Regions from separate parts of the Streptomyces krungchingensis genome, predicted to be linked through region 2. Evidence: riboswitches for the same ligand, from Rfam matches in the RefSeq annotation. Region 2 holds a riboswitch; each other region holds the start of a gene.
The links. A riboswitch is a leader RNA that binds a small molecule or an ion and turns the genes downstream of it on or off. The one in region 2 is predicted to bind cyclic di-AMP.

Region 1 (5,384 bases), 2.4 Mb from region 2:
GCGATGTGTTCGAGGAGGGCCGAGGCGACACCGCGGCCCTGGTGGGCGTCCTGGACGAGGAAGGCGACCTCGGCCTCGTCGGCGGGGGCGGAGGCGGGCAGACCCTCGGCGTTGATGCGGTCGTAGCGTACGGTGGCGATGAACTCGCCGCCCACCGTGGCCGCGAGACCCACCCTGTCCACAAAGTCGTGGTGCGTGAAGCGGTGGACGTCCTTCGCGGACAGGCGCGGATACGGCGCGAAGAAGCGGTAGTACTTCGACTCGTCGGACACCTGCTCGTAGAAGCTGACCAGGCGCTCGGCGTCATCGACGGTGATGGGCCTGATGCGTGCGGTGCCGCCGTCGCGCAGCACCACGTCGGCTTCCCAGTGAGCGGGGTACGCGTGCCCGTCCGGCGAGGTCTGCATGGGCCCCAGAGTACGGCTCGCGTCCGACAACGGCGCGAGGCAGTCTGTGGAGGACGGAAGCCGGATCGAGGCCGCGATCCGGCGACACTCGGGACGGGACTCCGGACCGCTCCGGGCAGTCTTCACGATATGGGACACTGGTCTAGACAACCCTGAACACCGAAGGGCAGCATCACATGGCTGAGCGCCGCGTCAACGTCGGCTGGGCTGAGGGCCTCCACGCCCGCCCCGCCTCCATCTTCGTCCGGGCCGCCACGGCCTCCGGCATCCCCGTGACGATCGCCAAGGCCGACGGCAACCCCGTCAACGCGGCCTCCATGCTCGCGGTCCTCGGCCTGGGCGCCCAGGGCGGCGAGGAGATCGTCCTCGCCTCCGACGCCGAGGGTGCGGACACCGCCCTCGACCGCCTTGCCAAGCTCGTCGCCGAGGGGCTCGAGGAGCTCCCGGAGACCGTCTGAGCGCATTGCCGGTGACGGCGGCCTTCGCCCCGAAAGGCGAAAGAACGCCGTCCCGCACATCCGCCGAAGGGCTCGTCCGAGAATCTCGGACGAGCCCTTTGCTTTTCCCGTTTCCGGGCAGCAGAAATAATCCCCCGCGAATTACTCCTCTTTGTATACGGCGCGCGTGTTAATGCCGCGCGCTCGTCATGTTTACGGGATGTTGCGAAGTCCTCACACGTTCCGCCCGGTCCTTGCCGCCGGGAAAACGGAGCCGATGCGAGGACGTCGCGCGCTCCGCGTGCAGAGCCGTGATCGACCGCGCCCGCTCGCTGTCGCCCCGCGCGACGGCGTCCACGATCCCGCCGTGCTCCGCCCAGGACTCCGCCGGGCCGGCCGACACCTCCACGGTGTACATCCAGGCGATCTTGTGCCGTAGCTGGGCGAGCGCGGAGGTCAGCGCCGGACTGCCGGAGGCCTGCGCGAGGGTCTCGTGGAACCAGCCGCCCAAGGAGCGCAGATCCTCGCTGTGCCCCCTCCTGGCGCGCTCCTGGCCGAGCCTGACCAGGCCCCGGAGCACCTTCAGGTGGGCCTCGGTGCGACGCTGGGCGGCCCGCGCGGCACCCAGCGGCTCCAGCAGCATCCGCATCTCCAGCAGGTCCGACGCCTCCTGCTCGGTCGGCTCGGCGACGCACGCGCCCGCGTGCCGCCGGGTGACGACGAAGCCCTCGGCCTCCAGGGTGCGCAGCGCTTCGCGCACGGGGACGCGCGAGACGCCGTAGCGGCGGGCGAGCAGTTCCTCGGTGAGCCGGCTGCCGCGCTCGTAGACACCCGCGACGATGTCGTCACGGATCGCCGTGCATACCGAGTGCGCCGGAATACGCATGACCGGACCTCCGCTTTAATGCCCGCGAAACGCCATCGATTGACGCCTGTTCAGTGACTCTATTGCAGGCAGCCGGAATTTCCGACGGGAGGCCGGAATCCATGGATATTTTTTGGACAGGTGCCCGGCCGAAACGACGATGCCCCGGCTCGGCGAGCCGGGGCATCCGAAGTTGTGAAGAAGTCGCGGAGCGGACGTCGGTGGTTCACGCCGCGCGTGGCGGCGCGTCGGGCGTCCGCGCCCCGCGTGCGAAGGTGCGTCAGACGCTCACACCGCGCGCGCGGAGGTAGCCGACGGGGTCCATGTCCGATCCGTACTCCGCGGTCGTACGGGCCTCGAAGTGGAGGTGCGGTCCGGTGGTGTTCCCGGTCGACCCGGAGAGGGCGATCTGCTGCCCCGGGGTGACCGCCTGGCCGACGGAGACGCCGATGGACGACAGGTGGCCGTACATGGTGTACGTGCCGTCGTGCATCTTGATCACGACCTGGTTGCCGTAGGCGCCACCCCAGCCGGCCGTGACGACCGTGCCCGAGCCGACGGCGTGGACCGGGGTGCCGGACGCCGCGTGGAAGTCGACGCCGGTGTGGCTGCCGGAGGACCAGAGGCTGCCACCGGTCTTGTAGCCCGTGGAGACGTACGAGCCGGTGATCGGCAGGACGAAGGAGTTGAGGCGCTTGCGCTCGGCCTCACGGGCGGCGCGCTCCTTGGCCTCACGCTTCTTCTTGGCCTCCTCGGCGGCCCGCTTGCGGGCGGCCTCCTCGGCCTTCTTCAGCGCCGCGGCCTCGTCGGCGGCGCGCTGCTGCGCCACGGCCTGCTCGTCGATCTGCTCGGCGACCGAGTCGCCGAGGGTGACGACCGGGGTCAGTCCGGTCTGCTCGACGGAGGGCTCCGCGGCGAGCGCGGGTGCGGCCAGCGCCCCGACGACGCCGGTGGTGGTGAGCGCCGCGACGCCGACGGCGTTCGTGGTGGTGCGCTTCACGCGGCTCGGACGACGATGCTTCCCGGTGCCACAGGTGAACGCCATGTAGGGGCTGGTCCTTTCCTTCCTTCTCGCCTACCGGGTTAGCTGACGGGTTCGGAGCAGGAAGGTCTCCTACGGACCCCCTCCGGGAGGGCGTCCGATTCACCCCAGGGACTGCGTATGGGTCCCCGGCTCCCCTGGCTCGCGCCGTTCGGGGACTCGGCGATGACTGTCCGGTGCCGCGGGCGCGGCGCACTGCTTGGCGGACAGCCGGATCGACGCTAGACGGGGCGTCTTTCAAACAACAAACGGATCACGGTTTTTGTAGTGCATGCCACAGGGCAGACGGGCAACCTCTCTACCAATACGGACAAATTGAGGAGGAAGTCCGGACAAAGCGAGGCCCAGGTGACGCATGCGTCACCTGGGCCTCCGAGATGCCACGCCGCTCTACTCGGCCGTCACGACGGTCACTTCACCGATTCCGAGGGCCTCGACGGGCTCCTTGATCTGCTCGGCGTCGCCCACCAGGACCGTCACCAGCCGGTCGACCGGGAAGGCGTTCACGACGGCCGCGGTGGCCTCCACGGTGCCCGTCGCGGCCAGCTGCTGGTACAGCGTCGCCTGGTAGTCGTCGGGCAGGAACTGCTCGACCTGGTCCGCGAGCGTGCTCGCCACGGCCGCCGCGGTCTCGAACTTCAGGGGCGCGACACCGACCAGGTTCTGCACGGCGACGTCCCGCTCCGCGTCGGTCAGACCCTCCGCGGCAAGGGTGCGCAGCACCTTCCACAGGTCGTCGAGCGCCGGACCCGTGTTCGGGGTGTCCACGGAGCCGCTGATGGCCAGCATCGCCACGCCCGTGGTGCCCGCGGAGGACGACGGCGCGGCCCGCAGGACCTGGCCGAACGCCCGTACGCCGTAGGTGTATCCCTTCTCCTCGCGCAGGACCCGGTCCAGACGCGAGGTGAGGGTGCCGCCGAGGCAGTAGGTGCCGAGCACCTGGGCGGGCCACACACGGTCGTGCCGGTCGGCCCCCACACGTCCGATGAGCAGCTGCGTCTGGACGGCGCCGGGCCGGTCGACGATGATCACGCGGCCCGTGTCGTCGGCGCTCACCGGCGGCACCGGGCGCGGCTCGGCGGACGAGCCGGTCCAGGAGCCGAGCGTGTCGCCGAGCAGTTCGTCGACGTCGACGCCGGTGAGGTCACCGACGATGACCGCGGTCCCGGTCGCGGGACGCACGTGCTTCTCGTAGAAGGCGCGCACGGCCGCCGAGTCGATGTTCCCGACGGTCTCCTCGGTGCCCTGCCGCGGGCGCGACATGCGCGAGGTCGACGGGAACAGCTCCTTGGAGAGCTCCTTGGCGGCGCGGCGGGCCGGATTGGCCGACTCGTGCGGGATCTCGTCCAGCCGGTTGCGCACCAGCCGCTCGACCTCGCTGTCCTCGAACGCCGGTGCCCGCAGGGCGTCGGCCAGCAGACCGAGCGCCTTGGGCAGGCGGGAGACGGGGACTTCGAGCGACAGACGCACACCGGGGTGGTCCGCGTGCGCGTCGAGCGTCGCGCCGCAGCGCTCCAGCTCCGCGGCGAACTCCTCGGCGGAGTGCTTGTCCGTGCCCTCCGAGAAGGCCCGCGCCATGATGGTGGCGACGCCGTCCAGACCGGCCGGCTCGGCCTCCAGGGGCGCCGCGAGCAGCACCTCGACGGCGACGACCTGCTGGCCGGGGCGGTGGCAGCGCAGCACCGTCAGGCCGTTGTCCAGCGTGCCGCGCTCGGGGGCCGGGAACGCCCAGGGCTTGGCCTCGCCCGCCTGGGGCTGCGGGTGGAAATCCATGCTCGCGAGCTCGGTCACTTCGCCGACTCCTCGTCCTCGTCGGTGGTTTCGGCGGCCTGAGCGGCCTCGGCGATCGGCTCGTAGACGAGCACCGCGCGGTTGTCGGGGCGCAGCCGGGCCTTGGCGACCTCCTGGACCTCCTCGGCGGTGACGGCGAGGACGCGCTGCACGGCGGTCAGGGCGAGCTGCGGGTCGCCGAACAGGACGGCGAACCGGCAGAGTTCGTCGGCGCGGCCCGCGACCGTGCCCAGCCGGTCCAGCCACTCGCGCTCCAGCTGGGCCTGCGCCCGCTCCATCTCCTCGGCGGTGGGGCCCTCCTCGGCGAACCGGGCGAGCTCCGCGTCGACGGCGGCCTCGATGACCGGGACCTCGACGTCGCCGGACGTCTTCACGTCGAGCCACCCCAGGGAGGGCGCTCCGGCGAGCCTGAGCAGGCCGAACCCGGCCGCGACGGCGGTGCGGTCGCGGCGGACCAGCCGGTTGTAGAGACGGGACGACTCGCCGCCGCCGAGGACGGTGAGGGCGAGGTCGGCCGCGTCGCACGCGCGCGTGCCGTCCTCCGGGAGCCGGTAGGCGGCCATCAGGGCGCGCGCCGGGACCTCTTCCTCGACGACCTCGCGCAGCTGCTCGCCGATGACGTCGGGCAGCGAGCCGTCGCGCGGCGCGGGCTTGCCGTCATGTCCGGGGATCGAACCGAAGTACTTCTCGATCCAGGCGAGCGTCTGCTGCGGATCGATGTCACCGACGACCGACAGGACCGCGTTGTTGGGCGCGTAGTACGTGCGGAAGAACGCGCGCGCGTCCTCCAGGGTGGCGGCGTCCAGGTCCGCCATCGACCCGATGGGGGTGTGGTGGTACGG
Region 2 (5,384 bases):
TAACCCAGAGGTCGCAGGTTCAAATCCTGTCCCCGCTACTGAAACAAGGGCCGGACTCGACATGACGAGTCCGGCCCTTGGTCTTTCCTCCGGCCCTTTCCCGCTCCTCGGCCTTTCCCCTCGTCCTCGCCCCGCGCCCCCAGGTGGCGGCCGGGCACGACCTGGCGCGTTCCCCCGGTCGGTCCACACCGGTCGCTGCCCGCCCCCGGGCCGGGAAATCTGGACGGGTGGGGCGACCAGGAAGCGAGCGGCGAGCGGCCACGGGCCCGTACGACCGGTCCGGTGGACGGCTGCCCGGCGACCCCGTGCCCGACCCCGGCCTCGGGGACACCCCGCGGCCCCGCCCGGCGGGCACCGGGGAGCGCGGGGTCTCCTCCATGCGGACCTTCGTCCGGGTGCTGCCCGTGCTGTTCGTCGTCGCCGGGGTCCTCTACGACTACCTGACCCCGGCGGAGTTCACCGCCGCCCCCTTCTTCACGGCCGACCCGCTGGTGGCCGCGCCGCTCTACACGCTGCTGTGCACGGCGCTCACCGGCCTGGTGGCCGTCGCCGCCGTCCTCGCGGTGCACCTCAGGCTCGGGATCGTCTTGCACGTCGACGCGGTCACGGAAGTCGTCACCGTGGCGACCGCCGCCGCCCTGGCCGCGCTCATCAACGTCCTCGTGCGCCGCAGCGACGAACGGCTCGCCTCGGTCCGGGAGGTCTCCGAGTCCGCGCAGCGCGCGGTGCTGCCGGAACCGGCCGAGCGGATCGGCGGCCTGGAGGTCGCCGCCCGCTACGAGGCGGCGCAGGCCGACGCGTTCATCGGCGGCGACCTGTACGCGGTGCAGGACTCGCCGCACGGCGTACGCCTGGTCGTGGGCGACGTGCGCGGCAAGGGCATGGGCGCGGTGGCCGCCGTCGCCGTCGTGATCGGCGCGTTCCGGGAGGCGGCCGAGCAGGAGGCGACCCTGGAGGCGGTCGCCGGCCGTCTGGAGCGGGCGCTGGCGCGTGAGGGCACCCGGCGGGAAGGCCTCGACGCCTTCGAGGGCTTCACCACGGCCGTGCTCGCGGAGGTCCCGCACGGCGAATGCGCCGTGCGGATCCTCAACCGCGGTCATCCGCCGCCCCTGCTGCTGCACGCCGACGGCACGCTCGTCACGCTCGACGGCGGTCCTTCGGCGCTGCCGCTCGGGATGAGCGAGTTGGGCAGCTGGCCCGACCGCGCGGTGTGCGAGAAGTTCCCGCACGGGGCGACGCTGCTCCTCTACACCGACGGTCTGTCCGAGGCGCGCGACAGGCGCGGGGACTTCTACGACCCGGCGGCGCGTCTCGCCGGACGCGTGTTCCCGGGTCCCGACGCCCTGTTGACCGTCCTGGCCGAGGAGGTCCGGCGGCACGCGGGAGGCGGCACGACGGACGACATGGCGCTGCTCGCCGTGCGACGCCCTTGATCGTTGTCACCCGGGGTGACCGGACCGTACCCCTCCGCATAACAACTGACGCACCATCAGAGAAGGGCGTGTTTACGAGGTGCGGTCAACTCGCCCGGTTTCCGGCAGCGGTGCCCCCAAAGTCCAGGCCAAAAGCGTTAACGATCAACCCGAACGGCTTGGAATCCGGTGCCTGCGTCTATTAACGTTCGATAACGCAGCGCGGTCGTCCCAGCCGTCACAAGAGGCGGCTCCGTGCGCACGCGCCGAATCCCGCAAGGGAACCGGGGAACCACCAACTTGGGGTGAATCGGGCGTTCTTCGCGGTCATTTCCGTGAGGGACGCGCGTAGGAGACCTTCCTGCTCCGAACCCGTCAGCTAACCCGGTAGGCGAGAAGGAAGGAAAGGAGCGCGCCCACGTGGCGTCCAACCGGCCTGCCCAGCCAACCTCGTTCGCGCCGGACGAAACCCAGTCCATCGGCTACGCGTACGGCAACGACGAGGGCCCCTGGGAGGAGTGGAATCCCACCGCGGATTCCGTCCGTCCCGTCCGCGGCCGGCACCGCGTCAGCAAGCAGCGCGGCGGAGGACTCGCCCGCAGCTCCACCGTCCTCGGTGTCGGTGTGATAGCCGCCGTCGGCGCGGGTGGCATGGCCACCGCGGCGCCCGGCAAACCGCCGGTCTCGATCTCCCTGCCCGACCTCTCCTCGGTCACCGAGTCCGCCAAGGCCCTGATCTCCGACGGCGGCGAGTCCAGCGCGCCCAAGGGCTCCGACACTCCTCTCACCACCGCAGGGCTGACCAGCGCGGACGCCGCGCAGGGCAGCGCCGACGCCGGTGAGGCGCTGCGGGCCCGCATCATGCAGCAGGCCGAGTCGCAGCAGGACCAGGTCGACAACGCGGCCCAGGAGGCCGCCGAGACCGCCGCCGCGAAGCAGGCCGCCGAGACCGCCGCCAAGCAGCAGGACGCCGCCGAGGCCAAGGCCGCCGCCGCCAAGAAGAAGGCGGAGGAGGAGGCCAAGGCCAAGGCCGAGGCGGAGCGCCTGGCCGAGCTCGCCAAGAGCTACTCGCTGCCCACCTCCTCGTACACGCTGACCTCCACCTTCGGTGACGCCGGCTCCATGTGGTCCTCCGGGTACCACACCGGCCTCGACTTCGCGGCGCCCACCGGGACGCTCATCAAGGCGATCCACGGCGGCACCATCACGGAGGCCGGCTGGGCCGGCGCGTACGGCTACCGCACGGTCCTCACCCTCGACGACGGCACGGAGCTGTGGTTCTGCCACCAGTCGTCGATCAGTGTCACCGCCGGGCAGAAGGTCACCACCGGCGAAGTGATCGGGCGCGTGGGCGCGACGGGCAACGTCACCGGACCGCACCTGCACCTGGAAGTGCACCCCGGCGGAGGCGACTCCATCGACCCGATGGCCTGGCTGCGCGGCAAGGGCCTCACCCCCTGAGCCGACCGTCTCCACCCTTGCGCCGAGGGGCTCCGGCTCCGGGCTGAGGGTTTCCGCACGCGTGCCGAGGGGTCCGACCCCTGGCTGTGGTGCTCCACCCTTGTGCCGGGGGATCTCCCCTGGCACAAGGGCCTTCACCCTTGCGCTCAGGGATACGACCCTGGGCCGAGGGTCTCCGCCCGACCCCAGGGCCTCGCGCCCCGGGTCCACGGGCTTCGTCCCGAGCCGAGGGTCCTGGCCCCGGTGCGAGGGACTCCACTCCTGAGGCGCGACCACACACCCTCCGCCGAGGCGGCTTCGCTTCCTCAGCGGCAACGGTCTCCGGCGGTCCTGACGACAACCCCCCGACGTCAGGGCTGCCGGTCAGGTGCATTCGGGTGTCCTCGGATGCATGCGGAATACACCCATCCGGTACGGGTGTTGGGGCGAGGTATGACTCCTCTCCACAAGCTCGGTCCGTCCGACCTCGAGGTCTTCCCGCTCGCCCTCGGGGGCAACGTCTTCGGCTGGACCGCCGACGAAGCGCACTCCTTCGCCGTGCTCGACGCGTACACCGCCGCCGGCGGCAACTTCATCGACACCGCCGACTCCTACTCGGCGTGGGTCGACGGCAACGAGGGCGGCGAGTCCGAGACCCTCATCGGCTCGTGGCTGAAGAAGCGCGGCAACCGCGCCGACGTCGTCCTCGCCACCAAGGTCAGCCAGCACCCCCGGTACCCGGGCCTGTCCGGTGCCAACATCAAGGCGGCGGCCGACGCGTCCCTGCGCCGCCTCGGCACCGACCACATCGACCTGTACTACACGCACTTCGACAAGCCGGAGGTGCCGGTCGAGGAGATCATCGGCGCGCTCGACGAACTGGTGCGGGCGGGCAAGGTGCGGCACATCGCCGCGTCCAACATCTCCCCCGAGCGGCTCCGCGAGTCCCTGGAGTTCTCCGACCGCGAGGGCCTCGCGCGCTATGTCGCCCTCCAGCCCCACTACAACCTCGTCTCGCGCGAGACGTACGAGGGACCCCTGCACGACGTCGCCTCCCGCGCCGGCCTCGCCGCCGTCCCGTACTTCGCCCTCGCGTCCGGCTTCCTCACGGGCAAGTACCGCCCGGGCGTGAGCGTCGACTCGGCCCGCGCCGCCGGGGCGGGCAAGCACCTCGACACCGAACGCGGCATCCGCGTCCTGGCCGCCCTCGACGAGGTCGCCGAGGCGCACGGCGCACCGGTCGCCACGGTGGCCCTGGCCTGGCTGGCCGCCCAGCCGACGGTCGCGGCCCCCATCGCCTCCGCCCGCACGGTCGAGCAGCTCCCGGCGCTGCTGGGCGTGGCGGACCTGGTCCTCACGGAAGGGGAGCTGGCGAAGCTGACGAAGGCGTCCGCCTGACGCCGACGGCGGCCCGGCGAAGGCCTCTGCCCGAGGGGAGCAGCCGCTAGGTGTATTGGCCCGCAGCGTTGTTGATCAAGCCCCGTCAGTGTCAACAACGCTCGTGATCAATACAGCTAGGTGCGGTACGGGTTGTAGGCGGGGTTCGGGGCCACCGGGCCGTACGGGTTCCCGTGCGGCTGTCCCTGCGGTCGCTCCGGGGGCTGCCCGTACGCCCAGGCGTACCCGCGGCCGTACCCGCTCGCGTGGGCGGGCCACGGCGGTGCCGGAATCCGCGGCGCGACCGCCCGTGCCGCGTACGCCAGGGCGGGCCGGGCGATCTCCCTGCGCCGCCACAGCTCGTCGAGCAACTCCCGTTCCCGCACGACGAAGTCGGCGCCGGCCCGGCCGCGGCGGCCCCGGTGACGCAGGAACGCGAGCGAGGTCGCGTACGCCTCGTACTCCGCGACCGAGCGCGCCGCGGCCTTCCCGCCGTGATGCCCCGCGTACTCGCGGGCGAGCCGCCGCGCGCGCATGGAGCCGAGCACATGGGGTTCGACCGGGGTCAGCCACCCGGCGACGGCGTACGCCGGAAGCTCCGTGCGCACGGTGCGCAGTTCACGCTGCCGCGTCCAGACGACCAGCCAGGTCAGCAGTCCGAACGCGGGCACCATGAACGCGGCGTACACCGCGAAGAACCCGTACTCCCCGAACGTCGAGGAGCCGTTCCACACGGAGTGCATGCCCATGGCGAGCAGCAGCCCGCCGAAGGGCAGCAGCACGCGGCGCAGCTGCTGGCGTTCCGCGGACAGCGCCGCGACGCCGAACCCGATGCCGGTCAGCACGGTGAACAGCGGATGCGCGAACGGTGACATGACCACGCGGACGAAGAAGGTCGCGGCGGTGAGGGAGGCGAGCCCCCGCTCCCCGCTGAGCTGGTCGGTTCCGAACGCGGTGCCGAGGTAGAGGATGTTCTCGGTGAACGCGAAGCCGGTGGCCGTGATCCCGGCTATCACGACCCCGTCGACGATCCCGGTGAAGTCCCGTCTGCGGAAGAGGAAGACCAGCAGCACGGCGGCCGCCTTCGCGGATTCCTCGACGATCGGCGCTATGACGGTCGCGCCGAGCGTGTCGGCGCTCGACGGGTCCGCGGTC
Region 3 (5,384 bases), 540 kb from region 2:
CCGGTGCACCGGACCCGGCTGCCCAGCGGGGTGGAGGCCTGGCTCGTCACCCGGTACGCGGACGCCCGCCAGGCGCTCGCCGACCAGCGGCTGTCCAAGAACCCCGCCCATCACGACGAACCCGCCCACGCCAAGGGGAAGACGGGCATCCCGGGCGAGCGCAAGGCCGAGCTGATGACCCATCTGCTGAACATCGACCCGCCGGACCACACCCGGCTGCGGCGGCTGGTCAGCAAGGCGTTCACCCCGCGCAGGGTGGCCGAGTTCGCGCCGCGTGTGCAGGAACTGACCGACCGGCTGATCGACCGGTTCGCGGGCGAGGGCTCCGCGGACCTCATCCACGACTTCGCGTTCCCGCTGCCCATCTACGCCATCTGCGACCTGCTCGGCGTCCCCCGCGAGGACCAGGACGACTTCCGGGACTGGGCGGGCATGATGATCCGGCACGGCGGGGGGCCGAGGGGCGGGGTGGCGCGGTCCGTCAAGAAGATGCGCGGCTATCTGGCCGAACTCATCCACCGCAAGCGGGAGGCGCTGCCCGAGCACCCCGCACCCGGCGAGGACCTCATCTCCGGACTCATCCGTGCCTCCGACCACGGCGAGCACCTCACCGAGAACGAGGCCGCCGCGATGGCGTTCATCCTGCTCTTCGCGGGATTCGAGACGACGGTCAACCTCATCGGCAACGGCACCTACGCCCTCCTCACCCACCCCGGGCAGCGGGCCCGCCTCCAGACCTCCCTCGCCGCGGGGGAGAAGGGGCTGCTGGAGACCGGGGTCGAGGAACTCCTGCGCTACGACGGGCCGGTCGAACTCGCCACCTGGCGGTTCGCCACGGAGTCCGTGCGGATCGGCGGACAGGACATCGCGCCCGGCGACCCCGTCCTCGTCGTCCTGGCGGCTGCGGACCGTGACCCCGCACGGTTCGAACAGCCGGACACGCTCGACCTGTCCCGGCGTGACAACCAACACCTCGGGTACGGCCACGGCCTGCACTACTGTCTCGGCGCGCCGCTCGCCCGTCTGGAGGGGCAGACCGCGCTCGCCACGCTCCTCACCCGCCTGCCCGATCTGCAACTCGCGGTGGATCCTGCCGATTTGCGTTGGCGTGGCGGGCTCATTATGCGTGGATTGCGCACCCTTCCGGTGGAGTTCACGCCGATCAGGTAGGCATGCCGCGGAACGGCGTCCTGGTGGGCGGTGGGTGACGGTCCGTCATATCTGTGATCTTCACGTGATCTGCGCTGCATCGACTTGTGACAAGCGTTCGAGTACGGATACGTTCACCCAGCAACGCGGCCCATCTGTCGCTGTAGCCGCTGTAGTCACCTGCTGTCACGCGAAAGGCTTCCGCATGCTCTCCGGGAACGGCCGTCACCGTCGCCCCCGTCAGGCCCCGGCCCTCATCGTCGCCGCAGGAGTGACCGGATCGGCCATCGCGATCCCGTTGCTCGGTGCCACCAGCGCGAGCGCCGCCGACGGCACCACGTGGGACCGGGTCGCGGAGTGCGAGAGCGGCGGCGCCTGGAGCGCCGACAACGGCAACGGCTACTACGGCGGCCTCCAGTTGACCCAGGACAACTGGGAGAGGTACGGCGGTCTCGCCTACGCCCCGAGCGCCGACCAGGCCAGCCGCTCGCAGCAGATAGCCATCGCCGAGAAGGTCCTCGACGGCGAGGGGCTCGCCGCCTGGCCGACCTGCGGGCCGCTCTCCGGGCTCAGCAAGCACTCCGGTGACGTCGAGGTCGACACGGGCCTGGGCAACGGCTCCTCGGACGAGGGCGGTTCTTCGGACTCGTCCGGTTCGTCCTCTTCATCTGATTCTTCCGACTCCTCCTTCTCGTCCGGTTCGTCGTCCCTGACCGACACCTCGCGCGAGGGCGGGAACTCCACCAAGTCCGACACCTCGTCCGACGAGGACTCCCAGGGCTCCCAGGACTCGGACCGCTCGGACCGGGCGACGCCGAAGAGCGATGAATCGGACAAGTCGGGCCGGAACGACGAGTCTTCGGAGGCGTCCGAGGGAGGCACGGCCGGAGCCGGCCGCCACCGCGGCGACAGCGCCGACGAGGACGCGACGGAGGACGCGGGCGACGCCCGCAAGGACGCCGCTCCGGGACGGCACGCCTCCCGCGACTCGGGTCCCTCGCGCGAAACGGCCGACGGCTCCTACACCGTGCGCGACGGCGACAGCCTCTCGACGATCGCCGACACCCTCGACCTGCCGGGCGGATGGTCCGGGCTGTACGACGCGAACAAGAAGACCGTGGGCGCCGACCCCGACCTCATCCTCCCCGGTCAGAGCCTTGCAGTTGATGCCGAATCGGGCGAAAAGTAGCGGGAGTTCGCGTCATGGTTCGCCGCGGAATGTCCGGTTTGGTGCGAGTGAGAGATGAGTCTCAGAGGCCCTGATCGTCTTTGGAATTCCGTCGGCCGCATGCCTACGGTCGTGATCGCTCGCCACAGCGGGCCCCGACGGTCGCAACGCCGAATCCTGCCGACGGCCGTACGGGAACAGTCGACGCGTCAAGCGCCGTGGGCAGGAGCGGGGGACCCAAGGTAAGTGCCGCGACCGGTAGTTGAACCGGGAGCGGCTAGGGGTGGAGCCGAGCGCCGAGCGCACGGCCGGGCACTCACCCGCCCGAACCCGACAGCTCACCTCGCAGGCGTCGGTGAGGGGATCCTCCATGCTGTTTTCCGACAAGGGCAAGCACCGTCGTCCGTCCAAGGCCGCACGTGTCGCCACCCTCGCCGGTGTCACCGGTGTCGCCATCGCCGCCCCGCTGATGGCCGCCGGCAACGCCTCCGCCGCCACCGCGTCCGAGTGGGACGCCGTCGCCCAGTGCGAGGCCGGCGGCAACTGGGCCATCAACACCGGCAACGGCTACTACGGCGGGCTGCAGTTCGCCGCCTCCACCTGGGCCGCGTACGGCGGCACCGCCTACGCCTCCACCGCCGACAAGGCCTCCAAGGCCCAGCAGATAGCCATCGGCGAGAAGGTCCTCGCCGCGCAGGGCAAGGGTGCCTGGCCGAACTGCGGCACGGGCCTGTCGAGCACCCCGTACAACGGCGGCACCGCCGACTCCGCGTCGAGCACCCCGAGCACCACCACCCGTACGACGGAGCAGCCCGCCTCGCGTTCCGCCGAGCGCCCGGCCGCCGAGAAGACCGTCACCACCCCGACCGGCGAGAAGGTCAAGAAGGGTGACGGCGAGTACAAGGTCGTCAAGGGCGACACCCTCAGCTCCATCGCCGAGAAGAAGCACGTCAAGGGTGGCTGGCAGCAGCTGTTCAAGCTGAACAAGGACATCGTCGACGACGCCGACTTCATCTTCCCGGGCCAGCAGCTGCACCTCGGCTGATCGGCCCTCGCGCGGCGGCCTCTCCCCCCACGGGCCTGCGTGCGTCCGTCCGCGTCCGCAGCCCCCACCTGCGGCCGCGCCCCCACCGGCCGTGCGCGGTCCGGACCGGCGTCCACGCCGTCCGGTCCGGCCCCGCACCGCCGGCCGCGGTCCGGCACCGGCCCCGAAAGGCCTCGGCCGGTCCATGGCCCTCCCCTGGAAGGGGTCTCCGTAGCGGAGGCCTCGTGAGGGTCCCCCCGTCCCCACGGGCTCCCCGCCCCGGCACGTGTTCCCCCGCACGCGCCGGGGCGGGGCTTTTCGTGCGGGGCGGTATTCATGTACGGGGCAGGTTTTTGTTCCGTTCGGAAACAATTTACGCTCGGTTCTGCTCAAGGGGTGGTCGTCAGGCTGGCCGATCCCCCCGAGGCGGTTAGGCTCATGTCGCGAAGCCGTCCCAGGCTCCGCGCCGTGCCGGGCCCGGTGTCCGGCGTACCCGCGTCACATCCCAGAAGGAGATGATCGTGCCGTCCATCGACGTCGTCGTAGCCCGGGAAATCCTGGACTCCCGAGGCAACCCCACGGTCGAGGTCGAGGTCGGCCTCGACGACGGCAGCACCGGTCGTGCCGCCGTCCCGTCCGGCGCCTCCACCGGTGCCTTCGAGGCCATCGAGCTCCGCGACGGTGACCCCAACCGCTACCAGGGCAAGGGTGTCGAGAAGGCCGTCCTCGCCGTCATCGAGCAGATCGGCCCGGAGCTCGTCGGCTACGACGCCACCGAGCAGCGCCTGATCGACCAGGCGATGTTCGACCTGGACGCCACCGACAACAAGGGCTCGCTCGGCGCCAACGCCATCCTCGGCGTCTCCCTCGCCGTCGCGCACGCCGCCTCCGAGGCGTCCGACCTCCCCCTCTTCCGCTACCTGGGCGGCCCGAACGCGCACCTGCTGCCCGTTCCGATGATGAACATCCTGAACGGCGGCTCGCACGCCGACTCCAACGTGGACATCCAGGAGTTCATGATCGCCCCGATCGGCGCGGAGTCCTTCTCCGAGGCCCTGCGCTGGGGTGCCGAGGTCTACCACACCCTCAAGAAGGTGCTGAAGACCAAGGGCCTGTCCACCGGCCTCGGCGACGAGGGCGGCTTCGCCCCGAACCTGGAGTCGAACCGCGCCGCGCTCGACCTCATCCTCGAGGCCATCAAGCAGGCCGGTTACATCCCGGGCGAGCAGATCGCGCTCGCGCTCGACGTCGCCGCGTCCGAGTTCTACAAGGACGGCAAGTACGAGTTCGAGGGCAAGTCCCGCTCGGCCGCCGAGATGACCGAGTACTACGAGGAGCTCGTCTCCGCGTACCCGCTGGTCTCCATCGAGGACCCGCTGTACGAGGACGACTGGGCCGGCTGGAACGTCATCACCGAGAAGCTGGGCGACAAGGTCCAGATCGTCGGCGACGACCTCTTCGTCACCAACCCGGAGCGCCTGGCCCGCGGCATCGAGGAGGGCTCCGCCAACGCCCTGCTCGTCAAGGTCAACCAGATCGGCTCGCTGACCGAGACCCTGGACGCCGTCGAGATGGCCCAGCGCAACGGCTTCAAGTGCATGATGTCCCACCGCTCCGGCGAGACCGAGGACGTCACGATCGCCGACCTCGCGGTCGCCGTGAACTGCGGTCAGATCAAGACCGGCGCCCCGGCCCGCTCGGACCGCGTCGCCAAGTACAACCAGCTGCTGCGCATCGAGGAGATCCTCGACGACGCCGCGGTGTACGCCGGCCGCAGCGCCTTCCCCCGCTTCAAGGGCTGAGTCGCACTGGCTTAGGAAGCGTCGTACGTACGTCCCCGTACTCGGTCCCGTACCGTGTGCGGGGACGTACGCACGTGACGGGCCGGCGGACGCGCAAGCACCGGGGAGGCGGGATACATGGCCGTGAAGGACCGGGACCGGTTCTCCACCGCGACCAGGCTGCGGCTGCTCGGTGAGCAGACGGCGGCCCGGGTGTACCGCTCGCAGACGAAGCGGCAGGCCCGTCGTTCCCGGCTGACCG

Region 1: linked by a shared signal. The riboswitch ahead of ACSYGO_RS33690 (M23 family metallopeptidase) and the one ahead of ACSYGO_RS23245 (M23 family metallopeptidase) in region 2 are both predicted to bind cyclic di-AMP.
Region 3: linked by a shared signal. The riboswitch ahead of ACSYGO_RS20925 (transglycosylase family protein) and the one ahead of ACSYGO_RS23245 (M23 family metallopeptidase) in region 2 are both predicted to bind cyclic di-AMP.

What each region holds. Positions count from the first base shown of each region.
Region 1 is NZ_JBPUKY010000001.1:7,692,618-7,698,001, reverse strand. Features, by position in the region: gene ACSYGO_RS33705 (bifunctional acetate--CoA ligase family protein/GNAT family N-acetyltransferase) at 1-407, opposite strand, end outside; gene ACSYGO_RS33700 (HPr family phosphocarrier protein) at 584-865, shown strand; gene ACSYGO_RS33695 (GntR family transcriptional regulator) at 1,035-1,730, opposite strand; gene ACSYGO_RS33690 (M23 family metallopeptidase) at 1,990-2,754, opposite strand; cyclic di-AMP (ydaO/yuaA leader) riboswitch at 2,768-2,926, opposite strand; gene ACSYGO_RS33685 (M16 family metallopeptidase) at 3,142-4,542, opposite strand; gene ACSYGO_RS33680 (M16 family metallopeptidase) at 4,539-5,384, opposite strand, start outside.
Region 2 is NZ_JBPUKY010000001.1:5,290,858-5,296,241, reverse strand. Features, by position in the region: tRNA gene ACSYGO_RS23255 (tRNA-Met) at 1-38, shown strand, start outside; gene ACSYGO_RS23250 (PP2C family protein-serine/threonine phosphatase) at 228-1,433, shown strand; cyclic di-AMP (ydaO/yuaA leader) riboswitch at 1,667-1,821, shown strand; gene ACSYGO_RS23245 (M23 family metallopeptidase) at 1,833-2,873, shown strand; gene ACSYGO_RS23240 (aldo/keto reductase) at 3,306-4,250, shown strand; gene ACSYGO_RS23235 (PrsW family intramembrane metalloprotease) at 4,367-5,384, opposite strand, start outside.
Region 3 is NZ_JBPUKY010000001.1:4,755,253-4,760,636, reverse strand. Features, by position in the region: gene ACSYGO_RS20935 (cytochrome P450 family protein) at 1-1,170, shown strand, start outside; gene ACSYGO_RS20930 (transglycosylase family protein) at 1,355-2,338, shown strand; cyclic di-AMP (ydaO/yuaA leader) riboswitch at 2,522-2,684, shown strand; gene ACSYGO_RS20925 (transglycosylase family protein) at 2,688-3,362, shown strand; gene eno (phosphopyruvate hydratase) at 3,857-5,143, shown strand; gene ACSYGO_RS20915 (FtsB family cell division protein) at 5,261-5,384, shown strand, end outside.